2 linked regions of the Acuticoccus sp. I52.16.1 genome follow. The protein of the gene in region 1 interacts with the protein of each later gene in a pairwise test. Links are inferred from orthologs where the notes say so. Each region holds a gene or a part of one and is shown on either strand. Other genes may lie near its edges.

What was found.
Region 2: the proteins of recA (region 1) and dprA interact in binary tests that used the Bacillus subtilis proteins (3 or more experiments, as listed by UniProt). The link is inferred for Acuticoccus sp. I52.16.1 from one-to-one orthologs.

Annotation. Positions count from the first base shown.
Region 1 is NZ_CP094828.1:3,309,312-3,317,461, reverse strand. Bases 3,880-6,868 are described here. They hold recA (recombinase RecA), read right to left. Parts: upstream 5,936-6,868; coding sequence 4,823-5,935; downstream 3,880-4,822. Other genes in these bases: MRB58_RS14955 (ATP-binding protein), read right to left, coding at 6,159-6,868; MRB58_RS14965 (CoA transferase), read left to right, coding at 3,933-4,688; MRB58_RS14970 (CoA transferase subunit A), read left to right, coding at 3,880-3,936. In the rest of the region: alaS (alanine--tRNA ligase), read left to right, coding at 1-1,347; MRB58_RS14985 (cysteine rich repeat-containing protein), read left to right, coding at 1,546-1,821; MRB58_RS14980 (SH3 domain-containing protein), read left to right, coding at 1,818-2,519; MRB58_RS14975 (DUF4112 domain-containing protein), read right to left, coding at 2,578-2,970; more of MRB58_RS14970, read left to right, coding at 3,121-3,879; more of MRB58_RS14955, read right to left, coding at 6,869-8,150. UniProt on the Bacillus subtilis protein: Multifunctional protein involved in homologous recombination, DNA repair and competence.
Region 2 is NZ_CP094828.1:3,803,275-3,811,415, reverse strand. What follows is about bases 2,952-5,931. They hold dprA (DNA-processing protein DprA), read right to left. Parts: upstream 5,008-5,931; coding sequence 3,895-5,007; downstream 2,952-3,894. Other genes in these bases: MRB58_RS17080 (acyl-CoA dehydrogenase family protein), read left to right, coding at 5,850-5,931; plsY (glycerol-3-phosphate 1-O-acyltransferase PlsY), read right to left, coding at 5,004-5,618; MRB58_RS17095 (hypothetical protein), read left to right, coding at 3,557-3,844; MRB58_RS17100 (alpha/beta hydrolase), read left to right, coding at 2,952-3,441. Also shown: MRB58_RS17115 (pyridoxine 5'-phosphate synthase), read left to right, coding at 1-451; MRB58_RS17110 (glycerophosphodiester phosphodiesterase family protein), read left to right, coding at 549-1,763; MRB58_RS17105 (DUF1244 domain-containing protein), read left to right, coding at 1,872-2,165; more of MRB58_RS17100, read left to right, coding at 2,647-2,951; more of MRB58_RS17080, read left to right, coding at 5,932-7,526; MRB58_RS17075 (ZinT family metal-binding protein), read right to left, coding at 7,591-8,141. UniProt on the Bacillus subtilis protein: Protein that helps load RecA onto ssDNA during transformation. Binds cooperatively to circular ssDNA, is able to bridge different segments of DNA. Favors the loading of RecA onto SsbA- or SsbB-coated ssDNA and formation of RecA-DNA filaments.

The sequences.
Region 1 (8,150 bases):
TGGTCCGGCTCGGGTGACGCGGCGGACGAGCGCGTCTGGTTCGCGGTGCGCGACCGCGTCGGCGCGACCGAGTTCCTCGGCTACGACACCACCCGCGCCGATGCCACCGTCGCCGCGATCGTGGTGGACGGGGCCGAGGTGCAGTCGGTCGACGCCGGCCAGGAGGCGCGGGTCGTCTTCAACCAGACGCCGTTCTACGCCGAGTCCGGCGGCCAGGTCGGCGACCAGGGGACCGCCTTCGCCGGCGCCACCCGGTTCGCGATCGGCGACACCGCCAAGCTCGCCGACGGGCTGTTCGTCCACCGCGGCACGGTCGAGGCCGGCACCCTCGGTGTGGGCGACGCGATGACCCTCCAGGTGGAGGACGAGCGGCGCGACATGATCCGCGCCAACCACTCGGCCACGCACATCCTGCACGAGTGCCTGCGTCAGGTGCTGGGCGACCATGTCGCGCAGAAAGGCTCGCTGGTCGCGCCGGAGCGCCTGCGCTTCGACTTCGCCCAGCCCCGGCCGATCACCGACGAGGAGATCGCCACCGTCGAGCGCGCCGCCAACAGCCGCGTCCGCGAGAACGACGTGGTGGACACCCGCATCATGGGTGTGGACGACGCGATCGAGTCCGGCGCGCGCGCCCTCTTCGGCGAGAAGTACGGCGAGGAGGTCCGCGTCGTCTCCATGGGGCGCGAGGGGAACCGGCGCTTCTCGGTGGAGCTGTGCGGCGGCACCCATGTCGCCCGCACCGGCGATATCGGCCTCATCACCATCGTCGAAGAGGCGGCGGTGTCGGCCGGCGTTCGCCGCATCGAGGCGCTGACGGGTGAAACCGCGCGGCGCCACCTCTCCGGCGCACGCGAAAAGCTGCGCGCCGTCGCCGGCGCCATGCGCGTCGCGCCGGACGAGGCGCCCGCCCGCGTCGAGGTGCTGGTCGAGGAGCGCCGCCGGCTCGAGCGCGAGCTGGAAGAGGCGAAGAAGAAGCTGGCGCTGGCCGGTCCGGCCCAGGCGGACGCCGCGCGCGAGATCGCCGGCGTCACATTCGTCGGCCGCGTGGTCGACGGGTTGCCCGGCAAGGCGCTGAAGGGTCTGGCCGACGAGGCGCGCACCGCCGCCGGTTCCGCCGTCGTCGCCATCGTCGGCCGCGAGGAGGGCCGCGCGTCCGTGGTGGTCACGGTCTCGCCGGATCTCGCCGAGCGGTTCGACGCCGTCGCCCTGGTGCGGGCCGGCTCGGCCGCGCTCGGCGGCAAAGGCGGCGGCGGCCGGCGCGACATGGCCCAGGCCGGCGGCCCCGACGCCGACAAGGCCGACGAGGCGATCGCCGCCATCGCCACCGCGATGGAAGGCGCCGCCTGACACCGACGGCCGCGCCGCATCCCGGCGCGGTCTCCCCTCGTCCCGCTCCAAACCGGTCGCTGTTACAAAGCGATATAGCTAGGCGACATTTTGGAACGCACTGATGCCGTCCGGTCGAAGTCCGGTGACATCGGCCGCGCAGTCTCCCCGCTTCGTCGCCGCCCGGACGGTCCCCCCTTCGCTGCATCGGAGACACGCATGACCTTATCGACCCGTTCGCCCTCCATCGCCGGAGCCGCCGCGATCGGCCTCCTCGCGCTCGCCGCCGCCGCGCCCGCATGGGCCCAGCAGCAGCCCCCGCAGCTAACGCGCGCCGAGGCCCGCACCGTCGCCGCCGCCTGCCAGGCCGACGTGAAACGCATCTGCCCCGACGTGCCGCGCGGCAAGGGCCGCATCGCGGCCTGCCTGCAAGAGAATGCCGCGGCGGTGACGCCGGGCTGCCGCTCCGCCATCGCCAAGGTCATGAACAAGTGAGCTGTTCCGAGAGCGTCGACCACACGCGCCGCCACTGCATCGCCGACTTGCGCGCCGGCGTGCTCGTCCTCCTCGCGCTGGCCGTGGCGAGCATGGCGCCGAGCACCGCCCGGGCGGCGACACCGTCGGTCGCGACCAGCAACGTCAACCTGCGCGCAGGACCGGCGACATCGTACCCCGTCGTCACCGTGGTTCCGGCGGGAGCGCAAATCGTCACCTACGGGTGCATCAGCTCCTATGCGTGGTGCGACATCGGCTACGGCACGGCGCGCGGGTGGGTATCCGCGTCCTACATCACCGCCACCGGGCCGAGCGGGGGCGTGGTCGTCTCCGCGGCCACGGCGGCGGCGGTGGGCATCACCGTCGTCGGCTTCTCCAAGGCCTATTGGAACAGCTACTATACCGCCTATCCCTGGTACGGCCGCTGGACCGCCTACGCCCCGCACGCCTCCGGCGGCGCGGTGGCCGGCTGCGTCGGCGCCGCATGCGGTGGGGCGCGGCGCGTCACCGGCGCCAACGGCGGGACGGTCACGTCCGCGGGCGGTTGCGGCCCCAACGGGTGCGGCGGCGCGCGGCGGGTGGTCGGCCCCAACGGCGGAACCGCCGGTGCGGCGGGCGGGTGCGCGCGTGGCCACGGCTGCGGCGTGGTGCGCCGCGGACCCAACGGCGGCACGACGGCGCGCGGCTTCCACCGGTGAGGCGGCACGCGCTCCGCTGAGCGGCGTCCGCGCGGCTTTTCTGCCGCGCGGGTGGTTCCTAGTTGCGACGCATCGCACCCGGCCGTGCCAGATCGCGCTTCAGCAGGCGCATGTTGGCGTTGTTGGCCTTCCACATCACGTCGGCCACGGTGCCGACGATGGGGATCGAGCCGATCAGCGAATCACCCGCGACGTTCGCGGCCATTCGCGCCAAGGTCCGCTTGCGCGCCCCCATCCGGTACCCCTGGCCGATGAGGTAGGCCGATATCGCCAGCCCGGCGAGGTCGCCCACGCCCGGCACGATACCGAGGACCGAGTCGAGCCCGAAGCGCACGCCCATGAACCTGAACTTCGAGTCCAAGAGGTGCGCCAGCTTGTCGAGTTCAGCCGTCGAGGGAGCCGCCGAGTAGGACCGGTCACGGCCACGGCTCATCGTAATGGTCGGTGCCATATTGCAATCTCCTTCGTTTGATCAATTCCTGGATGTGGCTGCAAGTTCCCTCCCCCCGTGGGGGCGGCGGCGGACCGCGTCCCCTTGCCGCCCGTGCGCAAACGCGAGACAACCGGCACAAATCCAAGATCCATCCGGAGGGCACGCATCATGACCGTCGAGACACCGCTCGACCGATTGGCCGAGGCGATCCCGGACGGGGCCAAGCTCGCCATCCCTGCCGACTATGCCGGCGTGTCGATGGCGATGGTGGGTCCGCTGCTGCGCCGTGGCGCGCGCGACCTGCACCTCGTCTGCGTCCCCACCAGCGGCATCCAGGCCGATCTGCTGATCGGGGCCGGCGCGGTGGCGACGGTGGAGACGAGCGCGGTGACGCTGGGCGAGGCGGGCGGCGCCCCGGCGTTCGGCCGCGCGGTCCGCTCCGGCGCCGTGCGCGTGCTGGACGCGACGTGCCCTGCGATCCACGCCGGCCTGATCGCGGCGCAGAAGGGCGCCCCGTTCCTGCCGATGCGCGGCTTGATCGGGTCCGACATCCTCGCCAACCGACCCGACTGGCGGGTCATCGACAACCCCTTCGCCGACGCCGGCGACCCGGTGGTGCTGATTCCGGCCATCGTGCCCGACGTCGCGCTCTTCCACGCGCCGGCGGCGGACCGCTTCGGCAACGTCGCCATCGGCCGGCGGCGCGAGTTGGCGACGATGGCCTACGCCGCGCGCCGCACCATCGTCACGGTGGAGCGTATCCTCGACACCGACCTGATGGCCGACGAGGCGAGCGCCGCCGGCACCCTCCCCGCTTTGTATGTCGACGGGATCGGCCTCGCCCCGGGCGGCGCCGCACCGCTGGCGCTGTGGGGCGAGTACGAGACCGACGTCGCCGCCGTGAAGGCCTACGCCGCCGCCGCCCGCTCGCCGGAGGCGCTGGCGGCCTATATCGACGCGCTGATGGGCCGGGTGCCGGCATGAGCGCCACCGATCGCACCGTGCTGATCGCCACCATCGCCGAGCTGCTGGCGGGGGTGCGGCATGTGGCGGTGGGCGCCTCCTCGCCGATCCCGGCGGCGGGGGCGATGCTGCGCCGGGCGCTGGACGAGGCGGCCGGGAAGCCGACGGTGCGCCTCTCGATCCTCGGCTCGGTCCGGCACAACTTCTTCACCAACGGCGGGGTCGAGCTGTTCGACTGCGCCGGACAGGGGCGGATCGATGCCTTCTTCCTCGGCGGCGGACAGATCGACGGAGAGGCCAACATCAACCTGGTCGGCGCCGGCACATATCCCGAGGTGGACGTGCGCTGGCCGGGCTCGTTCGGATCGGCCTACCTCTACTACGTGATCCCGCGGGTGATCCTCTTCCGCGAGGAGCACTCCCCGCGCGTCTTCGTGCCGAAGGTGGACTTCGTCTCCGCGCCGGGTGTGAGCGAGCCGGGCACCTTCCGCACCGGCGGCCCGTACGCGCTCCTGACCGGAAAGGGCCTGTTCGACTTCGACAAGGCCCGCCGGCGCTTCGCCCTGCGGTCCCTCCACCCCGGCCACACACTGGACGAGGTCGTGGCCGCGACGGGCTTCCGCTTCGACCACGCGCCGGCCCCCGTCACGACGCCGGCCTCATCGCCCGAGGTGACGCACCTCCTTCGGACACGCGTCCTCGACGAGCTGTCGGAGACCTACCCCGACTTCGCCGCGAGCCTGCGCCGGGACATGGCGGCCGCCGCGGCCTGAGGCCGCCGGCTCACCCCCGAGGCGCCCTGCCTGACGGACGGGCGCGCCGCGTCGCTCCTGCGACGAAAAAAGGCGCGCCATGGTTGCCAAGGCGCGCCCTCCGTCGTCAGTTCCGGGCGCGTGGCCCGCGCCGCCTATTCGCCGGCGTCGTAGCCGTCTTCGTCGGGTCTGTCGGCATCGGCGTCGCCGTCGGCGTCGTCTTCCGGGACGCCGGCGATCTTGTCGGCGATGATGCCGGCGGACTGCCGGACCGCGGCCTCGATGGCGTTGGCGATCTCGGGATTGTCGCGCAGGAACTGCTTGGAGTTCTCACGCCCCTGACCGAGACGCTGCGAGTCGTAGGAGAACCAGGCACCCGACTTCTCGACGATGCCGGCCTTCACGCCGAGGTCGAGCAGCTCACCCAGCTTGGAGACGCCCTCGCCGTACATGATATCGAACTCGACCTCGCGGAACGGCGGGGCGAGCTTGTTCTTCACCACCTTCACGCGGGTCTGGTTGCCGACGACCTCGTCCCGGTCCTTGATGGCGCCGATGCGGCGGATGTCGAGCCGGACGGAGGCGTAGAACTTCAGCGCGTTGCCGCCGGTGGTCGTTTCCGGCGAGCCGAACATCACGCCGATCTTCATGCGGATCTGGTTGATGAAGATGACCATGGTGTGCGAGCGCGAGATCGAGCCCGTCAGCTTGCGCAGCGCCTGGCTCATCAGCCGCGCCTGCAGGCCGGGGAGCTGGTCGCCCATCTCGCCTTCCAACTCGGCGCGCGGGGTGAGCGCGGCCACCGAATCGATCACCAGGACGTCCACCGCGCCGGAGCGGACGAGCGTGTCGGCGATCTCGAGCGCCTGCTCGCCGGCGTCCGGCTGGGAGATCAACAGATCGTCGACCTGGACGCCGAGCTTGCGGGCGTAGATCGGGTCGAGCGCGTGCTCGGCGTCGATGAACGCGGCGATGCCGCCCTTCTTCTGTGCCTCGGCGACGGTGTGAAGGGCGAGCGTCGTCTTGCCCGACGACTCCGGTCCGTAGATCTCGACGATGCGGCCCTTGGGCAGGCCGCCGATGCCGAGGGCGATGTCGAGCCCGAGCGAGCCGGTCGACACGGTCTCGACCTCGATCGTCTGCCCGGCGCCGAGCTTCATGATCGAGCCCTTGCCGAACGAGCGCTCGATCTGGCTGATCGCCGCCGTCAGCGCTTTCGTCTTGTCCACGGACGACCCCTCAACCAGGCGTAGATCCGACTGCGCCATCGCTGATCCTTTGCGCTTCATAGTTTAGGCCCACCTTGATTGGATTTCAGTGTTACACAAACCGGCGGCGTTCGCAATCTGTTCGGCACGTTAAGATTGCGTTAACCCATCGGGCGATCTGCTCTGGCAATCGCAACCTATCGCGTCGGGCGGGCGCCGAAGAGCCCTCGCCCAAAGATTCACACAGGAAGAAATCAAGACCCGCGGCGATCGCGCCGGGGCCTCAGCTGCGCCCCAGTTCGCGCTTCACGGCCTCCGCCAAAGCCTTGAGCGTGAAGGGTTTGGCGAGGAACTGGGCGTCGGGCAATTCGTCCAGCGAGGCGCCATCGGCGTAACCGGACATGAAGAGAACCTTGAGGTCGGGTCGCTCGGCGCGCACTTTCTTGACGAGGCTCGGCCCGTCCAGCTCCGGCATGATGACGTCGGTGACCACGAGGTCGATCGCGTCGCCTTCCTCGGCGAAGATCTCCGCCGCCTCGACACCCGATTCGGCCGACAGCACGCGGTAGCCCTTCGCGGTGAGGGCGCGGGCGGCGAAGGTGCGGATCGCCTCTTCGTCTTCCACCAGCAGCAGCGTGGCCGAGCCGGTGAGGTCGCCGCTGGGGGCGGGCGCGCGCTCGCTCTCCGCGCTGGCGGGCGAACGCTCGGCGACCTCCGTGCGCGGCAGGTAGATGCGGAAGATCGTCCCCGTCCCGACCTCGCTCTTGACCGACAGGGCGCCCCCCGTCTGCTTGACGATGCCGTAGACGGTGGACAGGCCGAGCCCGGTGCCCTCCCCGGTCGCCTTGGTGGTGAAGAAGGGCTCGAAGATCTTGTCCAGCATCTCCTGCGGCATGCCGGTGCCGACGTCCTCGATCTCGACCAGCACGGTGTCGCCGGGGACCTCGTCCGCGCCGTCGCTCTCCGCTTCCCCGGCGGGCACGTTGCGGGTGCGGATGGTGAGCGTGCCGCCTCCCTTCATCGCATCGCGCGCATTGACCGAGAGGTTGATGACCACCTGCTCGATCTGGGAGAGGTCGGCCAGAACCGGCCACAGGTCGCGCCCGTAGGCCAGCTCCAGTTTCACCGTCTCGCCCAGTAGGCGGTCGAGCATGATGGAGAGGTCGGCCACGACGTCGTTGAGGTTGAGGACGGTGGGCCGCAGCGTCTGCCGGCGCGAGAAGGCGAGGAGCTGCTTGACGAGTCCCGCCGCCCGCTGCGCCGACTGCTTGATGTTCATGATGTCGCGGAAGGCGGGGTCCGACGGGCGGTGGCTCTGCAACAGCAGGTCCGAGAAACCGATGATCGCCTGCAGCACGTTGTTGAAATCGTGCGCGATGCCCCCGGCGAGCTGGCCGATCGCCTGCATCTTCTGGCTCTGCGCGATCTGCGCTTCCAGCTCGGACTGGTCGGTGACGTCGGACAGGACGATCATCACCCGATCCTCGCGCCCCGGAAAGGGGTTGGCGGAGAGGCGCACGCGGCGGCCGGGCGTGTGGCGCAACGTCGCGTCGGTGCGGCTGGTGCCGTGCTGGTGGGCCTGGCGCACCAGGCGGCCGACCACGCCGTCCTCGGCGACGAGTCCGTCGGCGAGGTTGGCCCCCTCGCCGGCGAGGGTGTGGTAGCGCGAATTGGCGGCGTGGATGGTGCCTTCGAGGTCGGCGACGGCGGCGGCCGCGGGGACGATGTCGACCAGGGTCTGCCCCAGCGCGGTGCCGGCGGGAACGGCGCCGGGCGCCGCGGGCTCGAACTGGTGGACGATGCGCCCGTCGCGGCAGGTGAGGCGGGCGAAGAGATCCGGCGGCAAGAAGCCGTCCGCCTCGCCCTCGGCCATCGCCCGGCGGCGCAGCGCGAAGAGGGCCAGCGCGGCGTCCGGACCGGCGGCGAGCGCGTCCGGATGTGCCTCGCAGCCGCGCGCCTCCATCAAATCCGCGAACGCGGCGTTGGTGGCGACGAGGGCGCCCGTCACGGTCGTCACGGCCATCGGGCCGGCGGGTGTGGCGAGGACGCGCGAAGCGGGCGGGGCGGTGGCCGTCGCGGGGCGAAGATGGCGCAATGCGCCGTATCCTGCCGCACCGAGGGCAGCGAGCGCGAGTGTGCCGGAGAGCGCCGCGGGCCCGCCGAACGCCATCGACGCGGCGGCGCCGGACAGCGCCGCGAAGGCGCCGACGGTGACGAGGCTCGTCTCCGAGGCGGGCGCGGAACATCGACGCGCGGGCGCGTCGGACGGTGTGTC
Region 2 (8,141 bases), 490 kb from region 1 along the record:
GCCGGAGAAACGCCAGGAGGTCACCACCGAGGGCGGCCTCGAGGTCGCCGACGCGACCGTGGACATGGCCGGCTTCGTCGCCAGGCTCGGCGAGGCGGGGATCCGCGTCTCCCTCTTCATCGATCCGGACCCGGTGCAGGTCGAGGCGGCCAAGCGCGTCGGCGCCCCGGTGATCGAGCTGCACACCGGCGCCTATTGCGACGCGCCCGACGCGCAGCGCCCGGCGCAACTCGCCCGCATCGTGGAAGCGGCGGCCCTCGCGGCCGAACTCGGCATCGAGTGCCACGCCGGCCACGGGCTCGACTACGCCACCGCCGGCCCCGTCGCCGCGATCCCCAACATGGCCGAGCTGAATATCGGCCATTTCCTGATCGGCGCGGCGGTGTTCACGGGGATCATTCCGGCGATCCAGGAGATGAAGCGCGTCATCGCCGCCGCCCGCGCCGGCTGAGGCGCGCAGCGGGGACTGTCACAGAACTTTCGCAGGACCGTCCGCGGACCGACACGAAGGCGACGGTAGAGACGGGCCACCATTGTGGAGGTCCTTCATGAACCGTCTCCTTCTCGGCGCCGCCCTCGCGCTGCTCCCCGTCATCCTACCCGCCGCGGTCGCCGAGGCGGACGAGCCGCTGACCTACGGCGTGCGCCCGTTCTACCTCATCGACAAGCTCCCCGACGGCGAGCTGAAAGAGAAGCTCCTGTCCTGCACCGGGCAGACGCCCGCCCGCACGACCTTCTCGATCGGCCACCGCGGCGCCCCGCTGCAGTTCCCCGAGCACACCGTGCAGTCCAACCTCGCCGCCGCGCGGTCGGGCGCCGGTATCCTGGAATGCGACGTCGCCTTCACGGCCGACAAGGAGCTGGTCTGCCGCCACGCGCAGAACGACCTGCACACCACCACCAACATGCTCGTGAGCGACCTCGCCGCGAAGTGCACCACGCCGTTCACCCCGGCCGCCGGTGACACGCCCGCCGCCGCCGAATGCCGCACGTCGGACATCACGCTCGCCGAGTTCCAGACGCTGACGCCCAAAATGGACGCCGCCGACAAGACCGCGACGAGCGCCGAGGCCTACCAGGGCGGCGTCCCGTCCTGGCGCACCACGCTCTACGCCGACGGCGCCGAGCTGATGACGCACAAGCAGTCGATCGACCTCTTCAAGTCGCTGGGCGCGAAGTTCACCCCCGAGCTGAAGGACCCGGCCGTCGAAATGCCGTTCGACGGCTTCTCCATGGACGACTACGCGCAGAAGCTGATCGCCGAGTACGAAGACGCCGGCATCCCGGCGGCGGACGTCTTCCCGCAGTCCTTCAACCTCGACGTCATCAAGTACTGGGTCGCCAACGCGGGCGACTACGGGCAGCAGGCGGTCTACCTCGTGGAGCCGGCGGACGACTGGTCGGCCGACGACGAGTCCACCTGGACCCACACCCCGGCCGAGATCGCCGAATTGGGCGTGAACTACCTCGCCCCGTCGATCAACATGCTGGTCTCGCTGGACGACGACGGCGAGATCGTCGCCTCGGCCTACGCCGAGGCGGCCAAGGATGCGGGCCTGACCCTCATCACCTGGTCGCTGGAGCGCTCCGGCCCGCTCGCCAACGGCGGCGGCTGGTACTACAACTCCGTCACCGACGCGATCGACAGCGACAGCGACTACTACGCCGTGCTCGACGTGCTGGCGCAGGACGTCGGCGTCGTCGGCGTGTTCTCCGACTGGCCGGCGACCGTCACCTACTACGCCAACTGCTTCGACCTCTGAGCCGCGCCGGGGCTCGCACCTGCGGCAATCTGGGAGGGGCGCTTCGGCGCCCCTTTTTCATGCGCCCGTTTTGCGCCACCTAAGGGGCAGGAAACCGGAGTGTGCACCATGACCGACGCCGAACGCACGGAGCTGGAGGCGGCCGCCTTCCGCCGCCTCGTCGACCACCTGCGCGAACGCACCGACGTGCAGAACATCGACCTGATGAACCTCGCCGGCTTCTGCCGCAACTGCCTGTCCCGCTGGTACGGCGAGGAGGCCGACGCGCGCGGCATCGCGCTCGACAAGGAAGCGGCGCGCGAGATCGTCTACGGGATGCCTTACGCCGAGTGGAAGGCGAAGTATCAGAGCGAGGCGACCGACACGCAAAAGACCGCCTTCGAGGCCACCCACCAGCATTGATGCCATGCGGCGGGCCCCGGATCGCGGCGGCCCGCCCATGGCTCCGCGCCATGCCGGCGCACATCCGCGCCGCGCCCGCAAGACCGTGCGGCGGTGGCCGGCCCCCCTGTCGCCGCTGCCATATTCTGCCGGCCCGGCGCGTCTCAGCGGCACCGTCCCGCCTTCTCTTCGCCATTATTGCCGCTCGATCGACAGGCCAGAGGGGCCGGCGCCGGCGCGAACTCGCGCATGGCCGATCGTGCGTCTCGCGATGGAATGCCTCGCAATCCCAACGGCCAAGCGCGGTTTCGAGGCCGCGACTTACTTTGCGCGACAACGAATTCATGGCCCGTCACGCATTCGTGAACAGACCCGATCCTCGACAATTGGGCCATCGTCTGCGGAAATGATGCCACAAATGAAATATAGGCAAAGATGTTCGTTAATAACGTGGGAGAAATTTTAGGACCACGGTGTCGGCCAACATGAGGAGCCCGATTAGATGGGGCGCGACACAGAACGATTTTGGAATTCGCAGTTCGACACCACGGCGGCCATCCCTGATTTTGCCGCGTGGCAAGACCGGCACGAAGCGCTCTCGGCTCGCGCGGACGCCTTCGGCGCGCCTCAACGCATCCCCACCGGACCGCACGACGCCCAGGTGGTGTGGCGCTCCCGGCTCGGGCGACCCACCCACGCGCTCGTCTTCATCCACGGCGGCGGCTGGAAGAGCGGGTGCGCCGACGATTTCGCGTTCGCGGCCGAGACCGCCGCCGCCAGCGACGCCACCTTCTACAACATCGACTATCGCCTGATGCCCAGCGCGCGGATGCCGGACCTGGTGGAGGACGTCGTCAACGCCTGCCAAATCGTCATGACCGAGGCGGACACGGTGCTGCTGACGGGGCACTCTGCGGGCGCGCACCTGGCGCTGGAGGCGTCGGCGCGGCTGTCCGACCCGCCGCTCGCGATCGTCGCCATCAGTGGCATCTACGACCTCGACCCGCTGCGCTACGCCCCTATGCAGGACGAGCTGCACCTGACCGAACGCGAGGTGCTCGACTACTCGCCGCAACGCCACGCCGGCGACATTCGCTGCCCGGTGCACCTGCGCACGGGGGCGGACGAGACGTTCGAGTTTCGCCGCCAGGCGGCGCGGATGTACGATGCGGTGGACGCCGCCGGCGGCACCGCGACCATCGAGTTCACCGAGAACCACCACCACTCCAGCCTCGTGGCCGAACTCGCCGACGACAACAGCGTCCTCTCTCACCTCATCCAGAACCTCCTCGCCTGAGCGAGGCGCGCGGCCGCCCGGCGCTTGTGCCGATGAGCACAAGACCGCCTCCGGGCCGCCCCCATCTCCGTCCTGTCGCCGGATGACACCGGCCTCACCAACACGGAGACCAGACATGACCATGAAAACCGCCATCCTCGCCGCCGTGATCGGGTTCACCGCCGTCACCGGGACCGTCGGCGCGAACGCCGCCCCGCTCAGCGCGCCGGCCATCGCGGCCGAAGCGGGCACGACCCAGGTCGGCGGCCACAGCTTCCACTCCCACCGCCGGGTGACGACGTTCAACCACCGGGCGCACTTCCGCCGCCACTGCTTCGACAAGAAGGTTCGCGTCTGGAGCGACTTCCACAACGCCTTCATCGTCAAGATCAAGACGGTCTGCGTGCGCAAGCCGATCTGGTAGGGATCGGCCGGGAGGGTTGTGGGACCCTCCCTTGCGCCCCGCCGCGGCCGTCAGCCGGCGGCGGGGGTCGCGGCGCGCACCATGCCGTTGGGTTCGCGCTCGGCGTGACCTGCGAGTTCCAGTTCGACCAACGAGGCGATGACCGTCCCCGTCGCCAGCCCTGTGACGCGAACCAGCGTGTCCACCGAGACCGGGGCGGGCGAAAGCGCACGGCGCAGCTCGTCGATCACGTCGCTCGGCGTCTCTTGCGGCAACCTCCCGTCGTCCTCCTCGCCGAAGCCGGGCAGCATGGGCTGCTGGGCGGGCCGGAGCTGGTCGACGATGTCGCGCGGGTCGATCGCCAGTGTCGCACCTTCCTTCAGGAGCTTCAGGCATCCGGCCGCGCGCGGATCGAGCGGGGAGCCGGGCACCGCGAACACGTCCCGCGCCGCACTGGCGGCGAAGTCGGCCGTGTAGAGCGCGCCGGACTGCGCCGCCGCCTCCACCACCACCACCCCGTGCGACAGGCCCGCGATCAACCGATTGCGGCGCACCAGAAGTCGCGCAAACGGCTCCACGCCCAACGGCATCTCCGAGACCAGCGCGCCTTGGTCGGCGATCGCGGCGGCGAGGTCGAGGTTGGCCTCGGGGCTCGGCCGGTCCACCCCGCCGGCAATCACCGCGACTGTGCCGGTGGCGAGCGCGCCGCGATGCGCCTCCGCGTCGATTCCCAGCGCCAGGCCCGACACCACGGTCCATCCCTCGCGGCCGAACGTCTCGGCCCACGTGCGCGCGATGGTGCGTCCGGAGGCCGAGGCCTGACGCGCGCCGACCACCGCGATGCTGGGCCGCTGCGCCAACGAGATGTCGCCGCGGACCGTCAACACCGGGGGCGGACCGCTGATTTCGTAGAGGAGCGGCGGATAGGCGGCCGTACCGAAGAAGACGTAGTGAACGTCGAGGCGGGCGGCGGCGGTCAGCTCACGTTCGATCCGGCCGGGGTCCGCCACCACGATGGGCCGCTGCCGCCCGCCCGCCGCCGCCAGGTCCGGCAGCGCCTCCAGCGCGGCGCGCGCAGAGCCGAAACGGCGCAGCAGAGTGAAGAAGGTCTCCGGACCGACGTTCTGCGAGCGAATGAGGCGGAGCCAGTCGAGCCGGTCCGTCTCGGTCGCCGGCCCGGTCATTTCTTGCCGATCCGGCTCTCGGTGCCCTTCAGCAGCCGCGCAATGTTGGCGGCGTGCTTGAACCAGAGCAGCGCCGTCAAGACGCCGAAGATCTCCGCGTATTGCAACTCGCCGCGGATCGCCAGGACGATCGGCGTCGCGAGGGCCGCCAGCAGCGCCGCCAGCGAGGAGAACCGCGTCACGAAGGCGGTGGTGAGCCAGATCCCGGCGAACGCCAGCCCCGCCGGCCAGGAGGCCGCCAGCAGGACGCCGATGTAGGTCGCCACGCCCTTGCCACCGCGGAAACCCAGCCACACCGGAAAGAGGTGCCCCAGGAAGGCGCCGAGCGCGGCCGTGACGACGAAGTCCGCCCCGCCGACGCGCCAGGCGACGAGGACGGGCACCGCCCCCTTCAGCGCGTCGAGCAACAGCGTCCCGGCGGCGAGGTCCTTGCGTCCGGTGCGCAGGACGTTGGTGGCGCCGATATTGCCGGAGCCGATCTTGCGCACGTCGCCGAGGCCGGCGAGGCGGGTGAGCAGCAGGCCGAACGGGATCGAGCCGGAGAGGTAGCTCGCCACGAACGCGGCGGCGAAGTAGGGCCACACGGCGGCCCAGCTGATCGGATCCGGCATCGTCTCCCCGAGCGTTCGTCGCGCAGCCGGCGGGCCGGGCGCCCGGCGGTCCGTCTCGCGGTCCGGCTCCGGACTCGCCGATCGCGCGGGCGACCGCCGGGCTGGAGCCCATCACGCGGCGATTGGTGGCCGAAAGCTCGTCGCGACGCAAGTCGGGCGTTGATGCCGGGCCAAGGCCCGGTTACATCTTACCGACGGCCGTGACACTGGGTCGGTGGTGAGGATGGCTTGTTGCACAAGACGATGGACGACACGCTGAACCGGCGCGTCGGCATTCGCCGCGCGACGGAACCCGTGTCCTCCCCGGCCCGTCCGCCAGAATATGCTGGCCTCAATACGTTCGCGTCCGATCCCGTGCTCGCCGCAACACTCGATTCGGCTCTCGACGAGGCCGGCGAAGACCATCTCAAGGCGATCGGCGCCTACTGGGGCTCGGCAGAGGCGCAGGAGGTCGCGCGCATCGCCGCGGCCTGCCCGCCGCAACTCCGCCGGACCGACTTCGACGGCTACCGGGTCGACCAGCTGGAGATCCACCCCGCCTATCACGCGCTGATGAACCGCAGCGTGACCGCCGGCCTCGCCTCCTCCGCGTGGGAGGACGGGGACGACCGGCGCCAGCACCGCATGCGCGCGGCGGTGCTCTATCTCACCGCCCAGTGCGACCGCGGCCACCTCACGCAGGTCTGCGCCACCCACGCCTCCGTCGCCGCCCTCGCCTACGCCAGCGACCTGGAGTCCGAGCTCTTCCCCCTCGTCGCCACCCGCCGGTACGACCGCAAGCCCGCCGCCCTGTCCGAGAAAGGCGGCGCGACGATCACCCTCGCCCTCACCGAGCGGGATAGCTGCGCCGACCGCAGCGCCGTCGCCATGCGCGGCGAGGTCGTGGCCGGCGACCGCCTGCGCCTGGCGGGCGACAAGTGGTTCGTCTGTGCCCCGGCGGCCGACGTCGCCCTCGTGCTCGCCCGCACGATCGAGGGGCCGACCGCCGCCATGGTGCCCCGCTACGGGCCCGAGAACGCCGACACCATCACCATCGAGGCACTGCGCGACGTCGGCGGGCTCGCCTCGCAGGCGGTGGCGAGCCTGTCGTTCCAGGGGGCCACCGGGCGCATTCTCGGCGAGCCGGGCCGCGGCCTCCACGTCCTGCGTGACGTGCGCACCCTCCTCCAGCTCGACAGCACGATCGTCGCCGCCGGCGCCATGCGCGCCGCGGTCGGCCGTGCGGTCCACCACGCGCGCTACCGCGAATCGTTCGGCAAGCTCCTCGTCAGCCACCCGCTGCATGCCCGCCTCCTCGCCGACCTCGCGCTCGAGAGCGCGGCGCACACGGCCCTCGCGATGCGCGTCGCCGCCGGCTTCGATCAGGCGTTCGAGCGGGACGGCGACCACGCCCTCGCCCGCCTCGTCACCCCCGCGGCACGCTTCTACACCATGACCGTCGCGCCGCAGGTGGCGCTGGCCTGCACCGAGGCGATCGGCGGGGCGGCGTTCGACGCGCTGCATCCCGCCGCCCGCCTCCATGCCGACCTGACCGCCCTCGCCCAATGGGACGGCACCGCCAACGAGGCGGCGATGGACCTCGTCATGCAGGTCGACCGGGACAAAGCAGTGCTGCAGGACGCGCTGGGCGAGCTCGGCGCCGATCTCGGCAACGCCAACGCCGACCTGATCGAAGACACGTTGGAGCTGGGCGAGCGTGCCGCCGGCGACGCCTCCCTCGCCCGCGCCTTCGCCGAGCAGCTCGCCATGGTCGCCGCCGCCTCGGCGATGCGCCGCAACCTGCCGCGCGTGATCGCCGACGCCTACATCGCCACGCGGCTGCGCGAGCGCTTCCGCGCCGGCTTCGGCACTCTCGACGGCCGCTTCGACGCCGCCGCCATCCTCGACTTCATCGTCCCGGAAGACTGATACCCGGAAGACTGATGCCCGTCCGCCGCGCCCCTCCGACTGCGGGCGGCGCGGCGGGGCTTGCTCAGTGGGCCATCATCGCGTCGGCGATCTCTTCGGGGCCGAGGTCGAAGGGGTAATAGGTCGGCCAATTGGTCACCTCCTCCAGCAGGGCGGCGCGGTCGTCACCCCAATAGAGGTGGTAGTGGTCGGCGTGCGCGGGCGCGATGCGGTGATCACTGAACTGGATGAAGGCGGGCGCGGCGTCGTCACCCTCACTCTTCGAGAAGATATAACGTACGCCCCGATTGCCCTTCTTGTAGGTCAGCACCGCGAAGCCGTCGTCCGCGTAGCGGCCGCTCACCGGCACGCCGCCCCTGTAGAAGGTCACCGTGTCGCCCTCGATGGTGATGCGCTCGACGTCGGTCTCGTAGCCGACCTCGTAGGTGGCACGGTAGGCCTCGGCGGTCTGGTCGCCGGTTTCGGCCTTGTGCTCCATGACGACGTCGAGGTCGCCGTTCATCAGGAGGGGGTAGACCGATTGCCAGTCTCCCGCCCAGTCGCCGAGCGAGCGGGGCTGGATCTGGTCATCGTCGAAATAGCCCTTGTAGATCCGCTCGTCCTGAGCGTGGGCGT